DNA from 3 places in the Rhizobium sp. TH2 genome. Region 3 is predicted to be linked to each of the others. Evidence: riboswitches for the same ligand, from Rfam matches in the RefSeq annotation. Region 3 holds a riboswitch; each other region holds the start of a gene.
What was found. A riboswitch is a leader RNA that binds a small molecule or an ion and turns the genes downstream of it on or off. The one in region 3 is predicted to bind cobalamin.
Positions count from the first base shown of each region.

Region 1: it holds a riboswitch for cobalamin, as region 3 does, so the genes downstream of both, IHQ71_RS13950 (CbtB-domain containing protein) here and bluB (5,6-dimethylbenzimidazole synthase) in region 3, are expected to answer to the same signal.
Region 2: it holds a riboswitch for cobalamin, as region 3 does, so the genes downstream of both, IHQ71_RS04100 (aromatic ring-hydroxylating dioxygenase subunit alpha) here and bluB (5,6-dimethylbenzimidazole synthase) in region 3, are expected to answer to the same signal.

Region 1 is NZ_CP062231.1:2,782,274-2,787,588, reverse strand. Features, by position in the region: gene IHQ71_RS13955 (peptidoglycan-binding protein) at 1-1,368, shown strand, start outside; cobalamin riboswitch at 1,488-1,860, shown strand; gene IHQ71_RS13950 (CbtB-domain containing protein) at 1,904-2,095, shown strand; gene IHQ71_RS13945 (CbtA family protein) at 2,108-2,842, shown strand; gene cobU (bifunctional adenosylcobinamide kinase/adenosylcobinamide-phosphate guanylyltransferase) at 2,842-3,378, shown strand; gene cobW (cobalamin biosynthesis protein CobW) at 3,383-4,432, shown strand; gene cobN (cobaltochelatase subunit CobN) at 4,494-5,315, shown strand, end outside.
Region 2 is NZ_CP062231.1:819,666-824,980, forward strand. Features, by position in the region: gene IHQ71_RS04090 (hypothetical protein) at 1-83, opposite strand, end outside; gene IHQ71_RS04095 (hybrid-cluster NAD(P)-dependent oxidoreductase) at 80-1,186, opposite strand; gene IHQ71_RS04100 (aromatic ring-hydroxylating dioxygenase subunit alpha) at 1,204-2,451, opposite strand; cobalamin riboswitch at 2,570-2,773, opposite strand; gene IHQ71_RS04105 (Lrp/AsnC family transcriptional regulator) at 2,856-3,266, opposite strand; gene IHQ71_RS04110 (diaminopropionate ammonia-lyase) at 3,445-4,680, shown strand; gene metH (methionine synthase) at 4,644-5,315, opposite strand, start outside.
Region 3 is NZ_CP062231.1:1,030,820-1,036,134, forward strand. Features, by position in the region: gene IHQ71_RS05240 (F0F1 ATP synthase subunit C) at 1-27, shown strand, start outside; gene IHQ71_RS05245 (F0F1 ATP synthase subunit B) at 113-715, shown strand; gene IHQ71_RS05250 (F0F1 ATP synthase subunit B) at 730-1,224, shown strand; gene bluB (5,6-dimethylbenzimidazole synthase) at 1,481-2,215, opposite strand; cobalamin riboswitch at 2,257-2,432, opposite strand; gene IHQ71_RS05260 (ribonuclease HII) at 2,483-3,136, opposite strand; gene IHQ71_RS05265 (PA0069 family radical SAM protein) at 3,331-4,488, opposite strand; gene IHQ71_RS05270 (glycosyltransferase family 2 protein) at 4,612-5,127, shown strand; gene IHQ71_RS05275 (DNA-binding protein) at 5,131-5,315, opposite strand, start outside.

The DNA of each region.
Region 1 (5,315 bases), 1.8 Mb from region 3:
GTCTATCCCAACGGCAAATTCGCCAATGTCGCCAAGCGCCGGATCGAAGAGCTGAATGCCGCGACCCAGACGGCTGTTCCTGCCGACGAGACCGCGGCTGTCAACGACGTCTCCAAGAACGTGCCCGCCGACAATGCGCAATCGACCGCCGATGCGGCCAAGGATGTCGAGCTGTGGCGCCAGGTCTCCAAGACAGGCAAGCAGGCGGATTACGAGAAATACCTGAAGCAATTCCCCAACGGCAAGTTCGCCAAGGTCGCCAAGACCCGTATCGAGAATCTTGTCGCGAAGGCGAATGCGCCGGCCGAAGAGTCCGTCGAGGTCACCTCCAAGAAGGTCGAGCCCGCGCAGGACGACCAGGCCGAGGACCAGCAGGCCGAGGCACAGGACCAGGCAGACACCCAGCCGGACGCCCAGGACCAGGCCCAGACCGACGCTGCGGACGACAATGCCGCGACCGAGACCGCGCAGACGGAAGAGAAGCCCGCCGCCGGCGCTGACTGGGAACAGGAATATGCACTGTGGAAGGCCGCTTCGGACGGCAACACGGTGAACGAATACGAGGCCTATCTGAGGGCCTATCCGAACGGCAAGTTCGCGGCCATCGCCCAAGCCCGCGTCGTGCAGCTGACGGCCGCCGAACAGCCCGATCCGACGATTGCCGAGGGCGACGACACGCAGAACGATGCGACCAACAAGGCCAATGTCGCCGGCAACCGCAAGAACAACAAGCAGCAGCCCGACGATCAGGCCGCCGAGGACGACCAGTCCCAGCCGGCAGACGATCAGGCGCAGGACACGGCCAACACGCAGGATGACGATTCGGCAGCCGCCGATCGGCAGAACAGCATGGCGAAGAAGCAGGGCGGGCTCACCCAGCAGCCGGACCAGGCGCAGAACCAGGATCAGCAACAGCAGCAGGCCCAGTACACCGAAGGTTCCGAGGATATCGAAGCGTCCGTGCTCGACCGCGAGCAGCGTCACGAAATGCAGGGCCGGCTAAGCGCGCTCGGTTACGACACGCAGGGCACCGACGGTTCGTTCGGTCCGCGCACCCGTGATGCGATCGCCTCCTGGCAACAGGACAACGGCGCACCGGTCACCGGCTATCTCTCGGAAGACCAGATCGACGGGATTCGCGTTGCTTCGGCCGCGTCCTATGCGACCTGGCTGGCGACCGCTGCTCCCGTTGTGATCCGTCGTGTGCGCCCGCGTACCGAATGGGTCGTGGTCCGGCCGCGCGTTGTGGTCAGACGCCCCGCCGCTGTGGTCGTGGTCAAGCCCTTCCGCAACAGGGCGCGGTACAACAACCGCGTAAAGGTCAAGATCAGGTTCAACGGCGGCTGCCGCAAACGGCGCCGTTGCTGAGCGGTATCGATACATACTTTGAACGGGGCGCCTTGGCGCCCCGTTCTTGTTTCGGAGATGCTGGCGCATTCGCGACAGGCGGATGTCGATATGCCGATTGACTCGGGTGCATGGACCTTCTAGATTCCAGCCTGTTTGGTTCCCAGCGGGCATAAGCCCAAGGGATCAAAAGGGAATGGGAAGAATGGACCCAATCAGGGCGTTTTCATCCCGGCCGACCCCGCGACTGTAGAGCGGACAAGCAAATTCCAGGAGTGTTTTCAAAGCCTGACGTGACCAAGGCAATGTTGCCTGGGCGGACGGCGGAGAGAGTGCTTCAAAGCCACTGAAGGGCCTATGCGGCAACACGGGGCGGGACGCCTCCCATCTACGAATCGTCCCCCACGCGCAGAGGCAGAACCTTCGGGAAGGCGAGGAAGATGCGTTGGCTCATGCTTCGGCATGGGCCTGGACCCGTGAGCCAGGAGACCTGCCAGACAAAACGGGCGCATTCGCGCCAAAAAGGCTTATTCTTGCCAGCAGCACGGAGGTTGTTATGGCGCATTCCGCAGTTTCTACCCGGTCTACCTCGGTTTCGGCCATCCCGGTTTCGGATCGTCTCGTTGCGGGCATTCTCGCCCTGCTTCTCGGCTCGTTCCTGATCTTCGGCGCCGGCTTTGCGCATTCGTCCGTGTTGCATGACACCGCACACGACGTTCGCCACGCCAACGGCTTTCCCTGCCACTAAAGGGGCCATCAAATGATCGTCAAATATCTTCTGGCTGCGCTTGTGGCCGGATTGCTCGCTGGTGCGCTCCAGACGGTGGCGCAGCAGGCGAAGGTCGTTCCGCTGATTCTCGAAGCGGAGAAATACGAAAACGCGCCCGCCGAAAAGCATGACCACACGACCGGCCTGAACCTCACGCTGGTCAGCAAGGCCCACGCCCACGAGCACGAAGCAACGGCTGCTGCCGGTGCCGAGGAAGAGGGCGGCATGCTGTTCGGCGTCGGCCGCACGACCGGCACGCTGATGGCCGATCTGGTCACCGGTGCGGGTTTCGCGCTCGTGATGCTGGCCGTGAGCCTGCTCACCGGCCGGACCGTCACGCTCGCCACCGGTGCGCTCTGGGGCGCCGCCGCCTGGCTTTCCTTCCATCTGCTGCCGTCGATGGGGCTGCCGCCGGAGCTTCCGGGTTTCCCCGCCGCCGATCTCTTCGACCGCCAGATGTGGTGGGTCGGGACCGTCGTCGCATCCGCGATCGGGCTCTACCTGATCATCCTGCGCAAGGAGCCCTGGGCGAAGGCGCTCGGTGTCGTGCTGCTCATCGTGCCGCATGTCATCGGTGCGCCGCAGGCGGCTGATGAGACGACGAATGTACCGGCGATCCTTGCTGCCGAGTTCGCCGTGGCAACGCTTTCGGCCGGGCTGTTCTTCTGGCTCATGCTCGGCCTGATCATGGGCGCGATCAACGATCGCTGGCTGAAGACGGCCTGATGAAGGGTCTTGACCCTCGCGCTCCACCCGGTGCCGTCCTGGTGCTGGGCGGGGCACGATCCGGCAAATCGGCTTTCGCGGAAAGGCTGGTCGCGGAGACCGGCCTTTTGCGCCATTACATCGCCACCGGCCGGGCCTGGGATGACGAGATGCGCGAGCGCATCGCCAAACACAGGTCCGATCGCGGCGATGGCTGGCAGACGCATGAGGAGCCCGTGGCGCTGATCGATCGGCTCGAAGCGCTCGACCATCCGGGTAATGTGATACTGGTCGACTGCCTGACGCTCTGGGTCACCAACCTGATGATGGATGAGCGCGAGATGGCGGAGGAATTCGCCCGGCTGGCGGATTTCACATCGAACACCAAGGCGACGCTCGTCCTGGTTTCCAATGAGGTGGGGCTGGGCATCGTGCCTGACAACCGCATGGCGCGGGAATTCCGCGATCATGCCGGACGGCTTCATCAGTCGATCGCGGCCGCTGCCGCCGAAGTGTATTTCGTGGCGGCCGGTCTGCCGCTCAAGATGAAGGGTTGAAGCAATGCAGAAGATACCGGCCACGGTGATCACCGGCTTTCTCGGCGCGGGCAAGACGACGATGATCCGAAACATGCTGATGAATGCCAATGGCAAGAAGATCGCGCTGATCATCAACGAATTCGGCGATCTCGGCGTCGATGGCGACGTGCTGAAGGGCTGCGGCGCTGAAGCCTGCACCGAGGACGACATTATCGAGCTCAACAATGGCTGCATCTGCTGCACGGTTGCCGATGACTTCATTCCGACGATGGAAAAGCTGCTGGCGCGTGACGTCAGACCCGACCACATCATCATCGAGACATCGGGCCTCGCACTGCCGCAGCCGCTGGTCGCCGCCTTCAACTGGCCGGGCATCAAGACGGCCGTGACCGTCGATGGCGTGATCACGGTGGTAGACAGCGCCGCAGTCGCCGCCGGCCGTTTCGCCGATGACCACGATGCGCTCGACGCCCAGCGGGTCGAAGACCAGGGTCTCGACCATGAGAGCCCGATCGAGGAACTGTTCGAGGACCAGCTGACAGCCGCCGACCTGATCGTGCTCAACAAGGCCGACCTGCTCGATGCCGCTGGGCTGCAGTCCGTCCGCGACATTGTCTCCAATGCCATTTCGCGCAAACCGCGGATGATCGAGGCGCGCAATGGCGACCTGCCGGCCTCGGTGCTGCTCGGCCTCGGGGTCGGCACCGAAGACCATATCGAACTGCGCAAGTCCCATCACGAGCTTGAGCATGAAGGCGCGCCACATGACCATGATCATGACGAGTTCGAGAGCTTCATTGTCGAACTCGGCGCACTTGATGATGCCAATGCCTTCGTGGAAGCGCTGAAGCCGGTGATCGACCGCCACGACATCCTGCGGCTCAAGGGCTTTGCCGAGGTGAAGGGCAAGCCGATGCGGCTGGTGATCCAGGCGGTCGGTTCGCGGATCGACACCTATTTCGATCGGCCCTGGACGGCGAACGAGAAGCGCGGCACGCGGCTCGTGGTGATCGGCCTGCATGACGAGATGGATGACGTGGCGATCCTGCGGGATATCAGGGCGCTGGGTTGAGTTTGCCGCTCCGCTCGCCGTCGTGGCATAGTAGGCCGAGTGCTATTCAGGACGGTAATTGATGCATCTTCTTCTTGCCCAGAAAGGTTCGATATCGGAAGGCGACGAGGCGTTCGACCTCGGCCAGTCGCCGGGCGATATCCTGTTTCTGTCGGCGGCCGATACCGAGATTGCCAGCGTGGCAGCCTTCGCCAACAAGGCTGGGCCGCGCTGGCGGCTGGTCAATCTGGCGAGCCTCAAGCATCCGATGTCGATCGATATGTGGATCGACAAGACCGCGCGGCATGCCAAGCTTGTGGTGCTGCGGGCGCTGGGTGGAGTCAGCTATTTCTCCTATCTGATCGAAGCGCTGACGGCTGCGTCGAAGGCACACGGCTTCAAGTTCGCGGCGCTGCCGGGCGACGACCGCCCGGATGCCGGGCTTGATCCCTGGTCGACGGTTGCGGGCGAGGACTGCGCGCGGCTTTGGTCCTATCTGGTCGAGGGCGGCGAGACCAACATGGCACGGTTTGCCGGGATGGCAGAGGCGCTGGTTTCGGGTGGTGACAGGCCGGAGGTGGCGGAGACGCTTGCCAAGGCCGGGATATGGTGGCCGGGTAGAGGTGTGATTTATGCCGATGAGTGGGAGCGTGTGGTTTCAAAGCAACGTTCGCTCGCCGTCGTCACCTTCTACCGCGCGCTCGTCCAAAGTGGCCAGACGCAGCCGGTGGAAGCACTGATCGAGGCACTGACGGCGCGGGGCCTCCGCGTGCTGCCAATCTTCGTCTCCAGCCTGAAGGATACATTCTCGGCAAACACGATCCGCGAACTCTTCAGGCGCTTCTCGCCGGATGTCGTGCTCAACTCGACAAGTTTCGCCGTCGTCTCGCCGGGGGCGGAAAAA
Region 2 (5,315 bases), 210 kb from region 3:
GGCAGACTGAAGAACCACGCGAGGAAGATGTCTTCGGATCGCGGAATGGCGCGAGCATTTTCGCTCATGTCGCTCATGCTCATGCCTCGACCTCGACGGGCGTCAGCGGCCGCGAGCAGCAGGCGAGCACATAGCCGCCGGCGATTTCCTGCTCGCTGATGCCGCCATTGTGGCGCATGTCCACGTCTCCGGCGCGTTTGAGAACCTTGCAGGTGCCGCAGATGCCGGATTCACAGGCCGCCGGGATGCGGACGCCTGCCGTCCGCGCGGTTTCGAGAATGGTCTGACCGGGCTCGCACACGGCTTGCTCGTTCGATCCAAGAAAGCTGACCGTCAGGCCCGCCACCTTGCCCGTTGCCACGACCTCGTTAGCCTGCTTGTGCACGCTCTCGGCGATCGATGTCGCGCCAAAGCTTTCCTGATGATAGTGGCCCATGTCGAAGCCTTCGGCCCGGGCAATGGTGCTCACCGCCTTCATGAAAGGATCGGGGCCGCAGCAGAAGATCTCTCGGTCCATGAAATCCGGGACCAGCAGGGCGAACTTGTAGCGATCGATACGACCCATCAGACCGCCCCAGGGGGCGGCTGCGGAGCGGCCTTCGGGCAGGAAGCCGAGCGACAGGTTCGGCATGCGCCGGGCGAGCATTTCGAGCTCGTCACGGAAGATGATCTCTTCCGGCCGTCGCGCCGAGTTGAGGAAGGCAACATCGGCACCCGGATCGCAATCGGCGAGCCAGCGCAGCATCGACATCATGGGCGTGATGCCGGAACCGGCCGAGATGAAGAGGTATTTCCGTGCCGGGTTGCGGGCCAGCGTGAAGTGACCGCTCGGTCCATAGGCACGAAGCCGGCTGCCCGCCGTTACATTCTCGAACATCCAGCGCGTGCCGATGCTTGCCGGCTGGGCCTTGATGGTGATCGCGATCGAATAGGGCCGCGAGGGCGAGGACGAGACCGTGTAGGTGCGGTGGAGATCACCACCCTTGGCGCGCAACTCGACGGTGATGAACTGCCCCGGCATGTAGCGGAACCAGCCGCCACCCTCGACCGCGAAGGTGAAGGTCTTTACGTCAAGTGCTTCGTCCGTGACGCTGGTGCAGACCAGCATCTGGCGTGCCGAGTTCCACGGCATCATCTGGTCCAGCGGCAGGGCAGAGGGCGTCGTGCCCGTCAGCATAATGTTCATCGTCGTGCGCCCCCCGATCAGGCGACGTTTCGCAGCGCAGGCCTGCGCACGCCGGAAAGCCGCTCTTCGATGAAGCGGGAATACCAATCGACGAACTGGATCACGCCGCCCTCGTGCATCTCGGAATAGGGGCCCGGCTGATAGGCCGGCGAGTGGATGCCGCGGGCATTTTCCTCGACGATCTGGCGGTCCTGGTCGTTGGTCTCGGTCCAGACGTGGATTAGTTCGTCGAGCCGGTAGTCGATGCCCTCGACGGCATCCTTGTGGACCAGCCATTTGGTGGTGACGGCGGTTTCGGTGGCGCTGAGCGGGATCACACGGAAGGTGATCGCGTGGTCGCTCAATATGTGGTTCCAGGTCGTGGGATAGTGATAGAGCAGCAGCGAGCCGATACGGTCCATGTTGACGTTGTCGGAGAGCCGCATCTGCACAGCTTTGCGGCCCGAGAGCGTGTAGCTGATCGCCTCGCGCAGCAGCGGCACGCGGGTGGTGCGGAACTGCCCAGCCTCATCGATAATGAACTCGCTCGGCAGGCCGATCGCCTCGCACTTTTCCCAATGCGCGACGATCTCCGGATCGTCCTTGGCGCCATTGACGCCGGTCACCGTGGGCGCTTCGGGGAAAGTCTTGCAGAGTTCGGGATGGTTGCCGGCGCAATGGTAGCATTCGCGATTGTTTTCCCAGACTAGCTTCCAGTTGCCCTTTTCGATGATCGTGCTCTCATAGGCGATCTTGGCGTCGCGCAGCCGGTGCGGCAGGAAATAGGGCTCCATCATTTTCTTGAATGGCGCGAAATCCATCGGCTCATCGGCGAGACAGATGAAGATATAGCCGCCGGCGCTCTCGCAGGCGACGGGCTTCAGGCTGAAGCCGGCGGGATTGAAATCGTCGCCCATTTGGCGCGCGAAGAGCAGCGAGCCGTCGAGATCATAGGTCCACTGGTGATAGGGGCAGACGAGCTTGACCGCATTGCCGCGCTCGGTATTGCACACCCTGGAGCCGCGATGACGGCAGGAATTGTGCAAGGCGTTGATCCTGCCATCGGTGCCACGCACGATGACGACGGGATAGTCGCCGACCTGCACCGTGAAATAGTTGCCCGGATTGGGGATTTCGCAATCGTGCCCGATGAACAGCCAGTCGCGATACCAGATGGTCTCCATGTCGACCTTGTGGAAATCCGGGTCGATATAGAAGGGCTGGTCCAGGCTGTAGCCGGGTTTGCGATTCCTGAGCCGCGTGAGCATGTCGGAACGGATATCCATGGTCGGTCCTCGTCGGTTTCCAAGGACTGGGCATGGTGGACATGGAGGGAAGGTCGCTTGCACGCACGGAAATCCGGCGAGCATGGCGATCCGCCTCTTGACCGCCCACCGCGATCAGTCGAGTTCAAAATCCCGAGGCTGGTTTCCGGGCTCTGGAACTGTCCTCACGGACTTTGTGACTCCTTCCCAGGCCATTCGGCCCAGTGGACTCCCGTCACAATTTACGTTCCAATACCGTTGCGGGGGCAGCGCCGGAATTTAACCGGCTTCCCAATTCTCCAACCGGTTTGACCCGATCGGCACCTCAAGTGTCCTGATAAGACCATAGTCGTTGCGACATGGCGTCATCATTTGCGACATCGCGATGGCGTCGTGAAAACATAATCATTTTGCTCTGGAAAAGCTCAGCGATCGAGCGGTACGGCGAGGCCGACTTTGACCCGGTCCATCGCCACGAAGGTCCGGAATCGCTTCACATTTTTGTTGCCGAAGAACAGCCGGCGGGTGAGCGCCTCGTAATCGGCCATGGTGGGGACGACGATGACGAGGATGAAATCGGCTTCTCCGGTCACGTAATAGCATTGCTGGATTTCGGGCGTTCCGGCGAATTCCCACTTGACGCTCTCGATCTGCTCGGCCGTTTCGCTGAACACTTCGACCTCGACGAAGATGGTGATCGGCTGGCCGACGGCCTCGGGATCAAGGACGGCGACGTTGGCCTGGATCACGCCCGCTTCGGTCAACCGTTTGATGCGGCGCTGCACGGCCGGCGCCGATAGATTGACTGCCTCGCCGATCGTCCGCTGCGGCGTCATGTTATCCGCCTGCAGAATCGCGAGGATCTTCCGGTCGAATTCATCGAGGGCAACAGGCTGATCGGACTTGCGCAAAACCGGGCTCCAACGAAACAAACTTGCAAGGCTCAGAGCAATATAGAGCGCAAATCTCACCACGATTGCAATAATGTTCATGCAGCAACCGATGAGGGCCATCATGTTCCTGCGCAACACCAATCCCGAATACCGCCAACCGCTAACAGCGGAGGATGCCGAAACCCTCGGCCTCGCTTCCGCTCGGGAGGTGGAACGCTATCTCGGCTTCCGCGACAATCACGCCGAGACGCCGCTGCTCTCGTTGCCGGCCCTGGCTGCAAGCATCGGCATCGCCTCGATCCACATCAAGGATGAGGGCCAACGGCTGGGGCTCGGCAGCTTCAAGGCCTTGGGCGGTTCCTATGCGGTGATCCGGCTGGTGCTCGAAGAGGCGGGCCGGAGGCTTGGCCGGACGGTCGATGTCTCCGAACTCTCCACACCTGAAGTCAAAGCCATCTCCGCCACCATGACCTTTGCCTGCGCGACCGACGGCAATCACGGCCGTTCGGTGGCGCAGGGCGCGCAACTGGTCGGCGCCCGCGCCGCGATCTTCGTGCATGGCGGGGTGAGCGACGAGCGCGTCGCGGCGATCGCCCGCTTCGGCGCGGAGATGATCCGGGTCAGTGGGACCTATGACGATTCGGTGCGCGAGGCGGCACGCATCGCCGGGGAGAAGGGTTGGACCATCGTCTCCGACACGTCCTGGCCCGGCTATGAGCGCATTCCCGGCCTTGTCATGCAAGGCTATACGGCGATCGTCCGCGAGGCGCTGCGCGCGCTGCCGGAACCGCCGACCCATGTCTTCGTCCAGTCCGGCGTCGGTGGCATCGCCGCCGCCGTGGCCGGTCATCTCGCCATCGCACTCGGCGACAAGCGCCCGATTCTGACCGTCGTCGATCCGGCGCGCTCAGCCTGCATCGTCGAGACGGCGCGCGCCGGACACCCTGTCAAGATTCCACACGGTGAGCCGACCGTGATGGCAATGCTCGAATGCTACGAACCGTCGCTGGTCGCATGGCGCATCCTCGCCCGCGTCGGCGACGCTTTCATGACCATCGACGAGGAAGATGCGATTGCTATCATGCGGCGGCTCGCCAACCCGCTCGGCAACGACCCGGCGATCGTTGCGGGCGAGAGTGGCGGCGTCGGCCTTGCGGGACTGCTTCGTGCCGCCGCCGATCTGGCCATAAAGCTGAAGCTCGGGCTGAACGCGAAATCGCGCGTTTTCGTCATCAATACCGAAGGCGCGACAGATCCGGAGAAGTACCGCATGCTGGTCGGCAGATCGCCGGCGGAGGTTACGGCAGGGCTAGGCGTGGATCATTCCGCCGCTTCGGCTGCCGGCGCGGGAATGTAGTTCAGCACCGGTCCAAGCCAGCGCTCGACCTCGTTGACCGCCATGGATTTGCGCGCGGCATAGTCCTCGACCTGGTCGCGCTCGACCTTGGCGACGCCGAAATAATAGCTTTCGGGATGGCTGAGATAGATGCCTGAGACAGAAGAGCCGGGCCACATGGCATAGCTTTCGGTCAGCGTCACTCCAGCGGTCTTCTCGGCATCGAGCAGGCTGAAAAGCGTGGCCTTTTCGGTATGGTCCGGCTGCGCGGGATAGCCCGGCGCGGGACGGATGCCCTGATAGGGCTCGCCGATCAGATCCTCGGGGGCAAACGTCTCGTCCGCGCCATAACCCCAGTATTCCCTGCGTACCACTTCGTGCATGCGCTCGGCGAATGCCTCCGCGAAACGGTCGGCCAGCGCCTTGACCATGATCGAGGAATAATCGTCGTTGGCGCGCTCGAAGCGTTCGGCAATCGCCACTTCCTCAATGCCTGCCGTCACCACGAAGCCGCCGATATAGTCCGGCTTGCCGGATGAAGCCGGCGCCACGAAATCCGCCAGCGCGACGTTGGCCTTGCCGTCGCGTTTGGTTAGTTGCTGGCGCAGCGTGAAGAATGTCGCGAGTTCGTCCGAGCGGCTTTCGTCGGTGAACAG
Region 3 (5,315 bases):
ATCGCCCTTCTCGCCCTGTTCGGCTGATCGGCTGCGACAAAGCATAAGCGTTGCGGGGCTCATTGCCCCGTGATCCGTTTTTGATACCGGCCCTCTTGGCCTGGAGGTTGGAATGTTTGTGACGACAGCATATGCTCTGTCAGCCACGGCTGCCACGGATGCAGCAGCGCCCGCGACAAGTGACGCGCATAATACAACGACGACTGCTGTTCACGAAGTTGAACACGAAGCTTTCCCGCCGTTCGATCCGTCCCATTTTCCGTCGCAGATCCTCTGGCTCGCGATCACATTTGGCATCTTCTATTATCTGGTCGCCAAGCACATTACGCCGCGCCTGTCCGGCATCATCGAGACGCGCGAAAGCCGAATCGCCTCTGATCTCGCCGAAGCGACCCGCATGAAGGACGAGGCGGACGCCGCTATCGCGAAATACGAACAGGAGCTCGCCGAGGCCCGTGCCAAGGGCAATGCGATCGCTGCCGAAGCCCGCGAGAAGGCCAAAGCCGAGGCAGCCGCCGAGCGAACAAAGCTGGATGCGGATATTTCGAAGAAGATTGCCGATGCCGAAGTCAGCATCAATGAAATCAAGAACAGGGCGCTTTCCGAAGTGGCGGTTGTCGCCGAGGACACCGCAGCGCAGATCGTTGAACAACTGACCGGCGTCTCCGTCACCAAGGCGGATGTCAAGTCGGCTGTCGGCGCGCTCAAGGCCTAAAGAGAGGGATCGCAATGTTCGATGCAACTATGTGGGCCCAGATCTGGGCACAGGTCGCTCTTGTCCTCTTTATCGGGCTGGTAATCTATCTCGGCGTGCCGAGGATGATCACCAAGAGCCTCGACGAGCGCGCGGCCAAGATCGCCGCCGAACTCGACGCGGCCAAGCGCCTGCGCGACGAAGCCCAGGCGCTGTTGGCTGAATACCAGAAGAAGCGCAAGGAAGCCGAATCCGAAGCCGAGCAAATCGTCGCCGCCGCCCAGCGCGAAGCAGCGACCCTTGCCACTGAGGCCAGGCAGAAGACCGAGGATTATGTCGCCCGCCGTACCGCGCTTTCCGAGCAGAAGATCAAGAACGCTGAATCGGAAGCCGTCAACGCCGTCCGCGCCGCAGCCGTCGATCTCGCCATCGCCGCCGCCGAGAAGCTGATATCAAGCAAGCTCGACGACAAGGCCGGTGCCGCGCTCTTCAACAACGCCGTCGGCGAAGTGAAGACAAGGTTGAACTGAGGCTTAGCTTTCAGTTGAATGGTTTGAAGGCCCTGCCACCGCGCGGGGCCTTTCGTTTTCTGCCTCCGAGGTCAGTGTTCGGCATGGCGCCAACTCACCCACGACGTCATCCTAGGGCTTGTCCCTCGGATCTGGTGCCGGCGCCGTAATCCACTGACGAAACATCCTTATTGGGCGTCACCAGATGCTCGGGACAAGCCCGAGCATGACGTCTCGGATGTGGCTATCTCCGAAACAAACAGCACGCCACGTCCCTTCATCCCGGTCGCGCCCGGCATTCCACCACGCGATAAAAGTCCAGCACATGCGACGTCTCCGGCCAGTGCTCTTGGTAGACGAGCTTCTCCAGCGGCAATTTCTCCCGCCACCCCTTCACGGCCAGTTCCGGCTTCGAATACAGCTGGTCGACATAGCCGACGCAGAGATAGGCGATGATCTCGACGCTGTCGGGAATGCCGAGCTCCTGTTTCAGCCGATCATGATCGAAAATGCTGACCCAGCCGACGCCCACGCCTTCGGCCCGCGCCGCGAGCCAGAAGTTCTGCACCGCGCAGACGGTCGAATAGAGGTCCATACTGGGATTGTGAGTGCGGCCAAGTACGAAATCGCCGCCGCGCTTGCGGTCGCAGGTGATGCAGATATTGAGTGGCGCCTTGAGAATGCCTTCGAGCTTCAGGCTCATATATTTGAGCTTCTGCTCGCCCTCCAGCTTATCGGCCGCCTCGATATTGGCTTCATGGAATATCCCGTGCACCGCTTGGCGCCGCGCCTCATCACGGATAACGATGAAATTCCACGGCTGCATGTAGCCGACGGACGGCGCCGCATGCGCCGCCGCCAGTAGGCGCTGCAGTAGTTCGTCCGGAATCGGATCAGGCAGGAATTCATTGCGCACGTCGCGTCTCGAATAGATGGCGCGATAGACGGCGGCGCGTTCGGCTTCGGAAAATGGTCCCGCGGTAGCGAGGTGGCGTAACGGTTCGGCCTGCATGTGTCCCCCACATGGTTTGGCACCGCAGGGACCGTCCGCGCCCCTCAGCTATCATGTCCGGCCGGTCTTCTGGCTTGGGTTCAGCTGGCGCTCGCGGCCTTCCCGGTTTCCCAGTGGCATATCGCGAAACCATCCCCCTCACAGCGTTGGGCACGCGCCGGATTTTTGACCGGCTTCCCGATTCTCCTCGAAAGGCACCGGACAAAAAACGATGTAACTGGATTGGGCGAATGCGAGCAAGCAGTATGCGCGACAAGCAGGGTCGCGTCAGGGTATCAGCCGGAACGGGCTGAAGGTCATGCGGTGGATCGCACATGGTCCATGATTGGTGATCGCTTCACGGTGCACCTCCGTCGCATAACCGGCATGCTGCTCGAAGCCGTATTGCGGGAAGGTGAGCCCGGCGGCCTGCATCATTCGGTCACGCGTCACCTTGGCGACGATCGAGGCGGCGGCGATGGAGAAGGACCGCGCGTCGCCCTTCACCAGCGCCTTGCCGGGGCAGGTGAGCCCCGGCGGTACGTCGCGGCCGTCGATCAGCACGAACTTCGCCCGCTTGGGGAGTGACGCCACGGCTCGCCGCATCGCCTCAAGGCTCGCCTTGAGTATGTTTGTCCGGTCGATCGCGATGGCGCTCAGCGACGAGATCGCCACATCCGCCGTCGCCAGGATTTCCTCGTAAAGCTCTTCCCGTCTCGCTGCGGTCAATTGCTTGGAATCGTTGAGGCCTTTCGGGATTTTTCGCGGGTCGAGGATGACGGCACTCGCCACGACCGGCCCAGCCAGAGGGCCACGGCCAGCTTCATCGACCCCAGCGACCGGCAGGAAGCCGTCGCGCATCAGCCCCCTCTCAAACCGGAAGGTGGGAACAATCTCCTCCTCGGGAAAGGGAAGGGAATCGGATGAGATCATACGAGCCATGCGGGATAGTTCGCACATTCATCCGATTCCCTGCAAGTCCCAGTGCAAGGGCGGCGCACCGGGACCACGAGCATGTTGTTACAACATGCTCGTCATGACAGGAGCACTGGCGGAGTGCTCCCATCATGTATTCCCAGCCGGAACCCAAGCGGGCGGGGATGCCAGACCCCGGCTGGAAAGCGTTGATGCCAAATTCAGAGCAGCGAGAGCTGCACGCCATGGCCGCTCGGCGGCACGAAGAGATCGCTATTGAGCCCAATCGTGCGCCGGGTCAGTCCGTATTTCTTGGCGGCGAGTTCGAAACGGCGGCTGATCTGCCAGGCATAGGGACCCGTGCCCTTCATCCGCTTGCCGAATTCGGCGTCATAGTCCTTTCCGCCGCGCATCGAGCGCACCAGGCTCATCACGTGCCTGTAGCGATCCGGATAATGGCGCAGCAGCCAGTCGCGGAACAGCGGGCTCACTTCCAGTGGCAGACGCAGCAGCACATAGCTCGCCTCTTTCGCACCAGCAGCAGCGCCTGCATCGAGGATGCGCTCAAGCTCATGGTCGTTGAGTGCCGGGATCATCGGCGACGCCATAACGGCGGTCGGAATGCCCGCTTCGCTCATCGCCTTGATCGCTTCGAGCCGTTTGGTCGGCGTCGATGCCCTCGGTTCCATCAGCCGTGCGAGCTTCCGGTCCATGGTGGTGACCGAGAGCGCGGCCCTCGCCAGCCCCTTCTCCGCCATCTTGGCGAGGATATCGATATCCCGCATGATCAGCGCCGACTTCGTCACGATTGCCACCGGATGATTGGCAGCCGCCAGCACTTCGAGGATCTGGCGCATGATCCGCCATTCCTTCTCGATCGGCTGGTAGGGATCGGTATTGGTGCCGATCGCGATGGTCCTCGGCTTGTAGCCCGGCTTGGAAAGCTCCCGCTCCAGCAGCTTTGCCGCATCCGGCTTGGCAAACAGCTTGGATTCGAAATCCAGCCCCGGAGACAGGCCCATATAGGCATGCGTCGGCCGCGCGAAGCAGTAGATGCAGCCATGCTCGCAGCCGCGATAGGGATTGATCGAGCGGTCGAAGGGAATGTCGGGACTGTCGTTGCGGGTGATGATGGCGCGCGGCCTCTCCACCTGCACTTCGGTCTTGAACGGCTCCAGCGTCTCGAAGGTCTGCCAGCCGTCGTCGAGCACCTCGCGTTCCCGAGGCTCGAACCGGCCCGATGGATTGAGCCCGGCACCACGTCCGCGGCGGCGGTCGATCTCGATCCTCAGACCGGATTCCTTCAGCAGGCTATCGGCAATATCTGCCGTGTTGGCAGGCGCGAATGCAGCCTGCCGCGCGAGCGACATGTTGATCATTGGCTTCTCCGGGGAGGCGAATCTCCGCCTCTCGATGATTATTTTCCTATCGTGAAAAAGAGAACATTGCAAGAACAAAATTACCGACTCGCAATTTTGCGGGGCTTCAATTATGGGTGAGCAATGCTGACTGTTTTAATCGAATGCCGGGATAACGAGCCCGAACTTGCCTATACGCTCGCCGTTCTCGTCTCCGGCGCCGTCGATGGCCTGGTGAGCGACGTGATCGTGCTGGACAATGGTTCGCGCGACGGTTCGGCGCGCGTAGCCGATGCCGCCGGCTGCCGCTTCGTCGACAAATGGGACCTGCATGAGGTGCTGCGCTCGGCGCGCGGCGAATGGCTGATGCTGCTCGAACCCGGCGCCCGGCCGCAGGCTGGCTGGATCGAGGAAGTGCTGGAATATGCCTCGCTCGCCAAGGTGCCCGCGCGCTTCTCGCCTTCGCGCAGCTTTCCCCGGCCGTTCCTCAAGCGCTGGAAACGCAAGGGCGTGCTGGAACTCGGCTTCCTGATGCCGAAGCGCCAGGCGGCCGCGCTCGCCAAGCCGGGCATGGGGCTCTCGGCGCTCGCCAAGGCGTCATCAGTGCGGAAGCTCAGATCGGAGCTGATACCCGCATGGGTGATCAGGGAGGGGCGGTAGCCCTCACGCCGCCGTGCTGACAGAGAGTTGGATACCCTGGTGCTTTTGCAGTGCTGCGATGACATTGAACAGGTTGTCAGCGCGCGGGTTGCCGGTCTTGCTCAGCATGCGCATCAGGCTCTTGGTCGGCAGGCCGGTCTCAGTGGACAGGGCTTCGAAGCCGATTGTAGCGTTGACATAGTCACGCA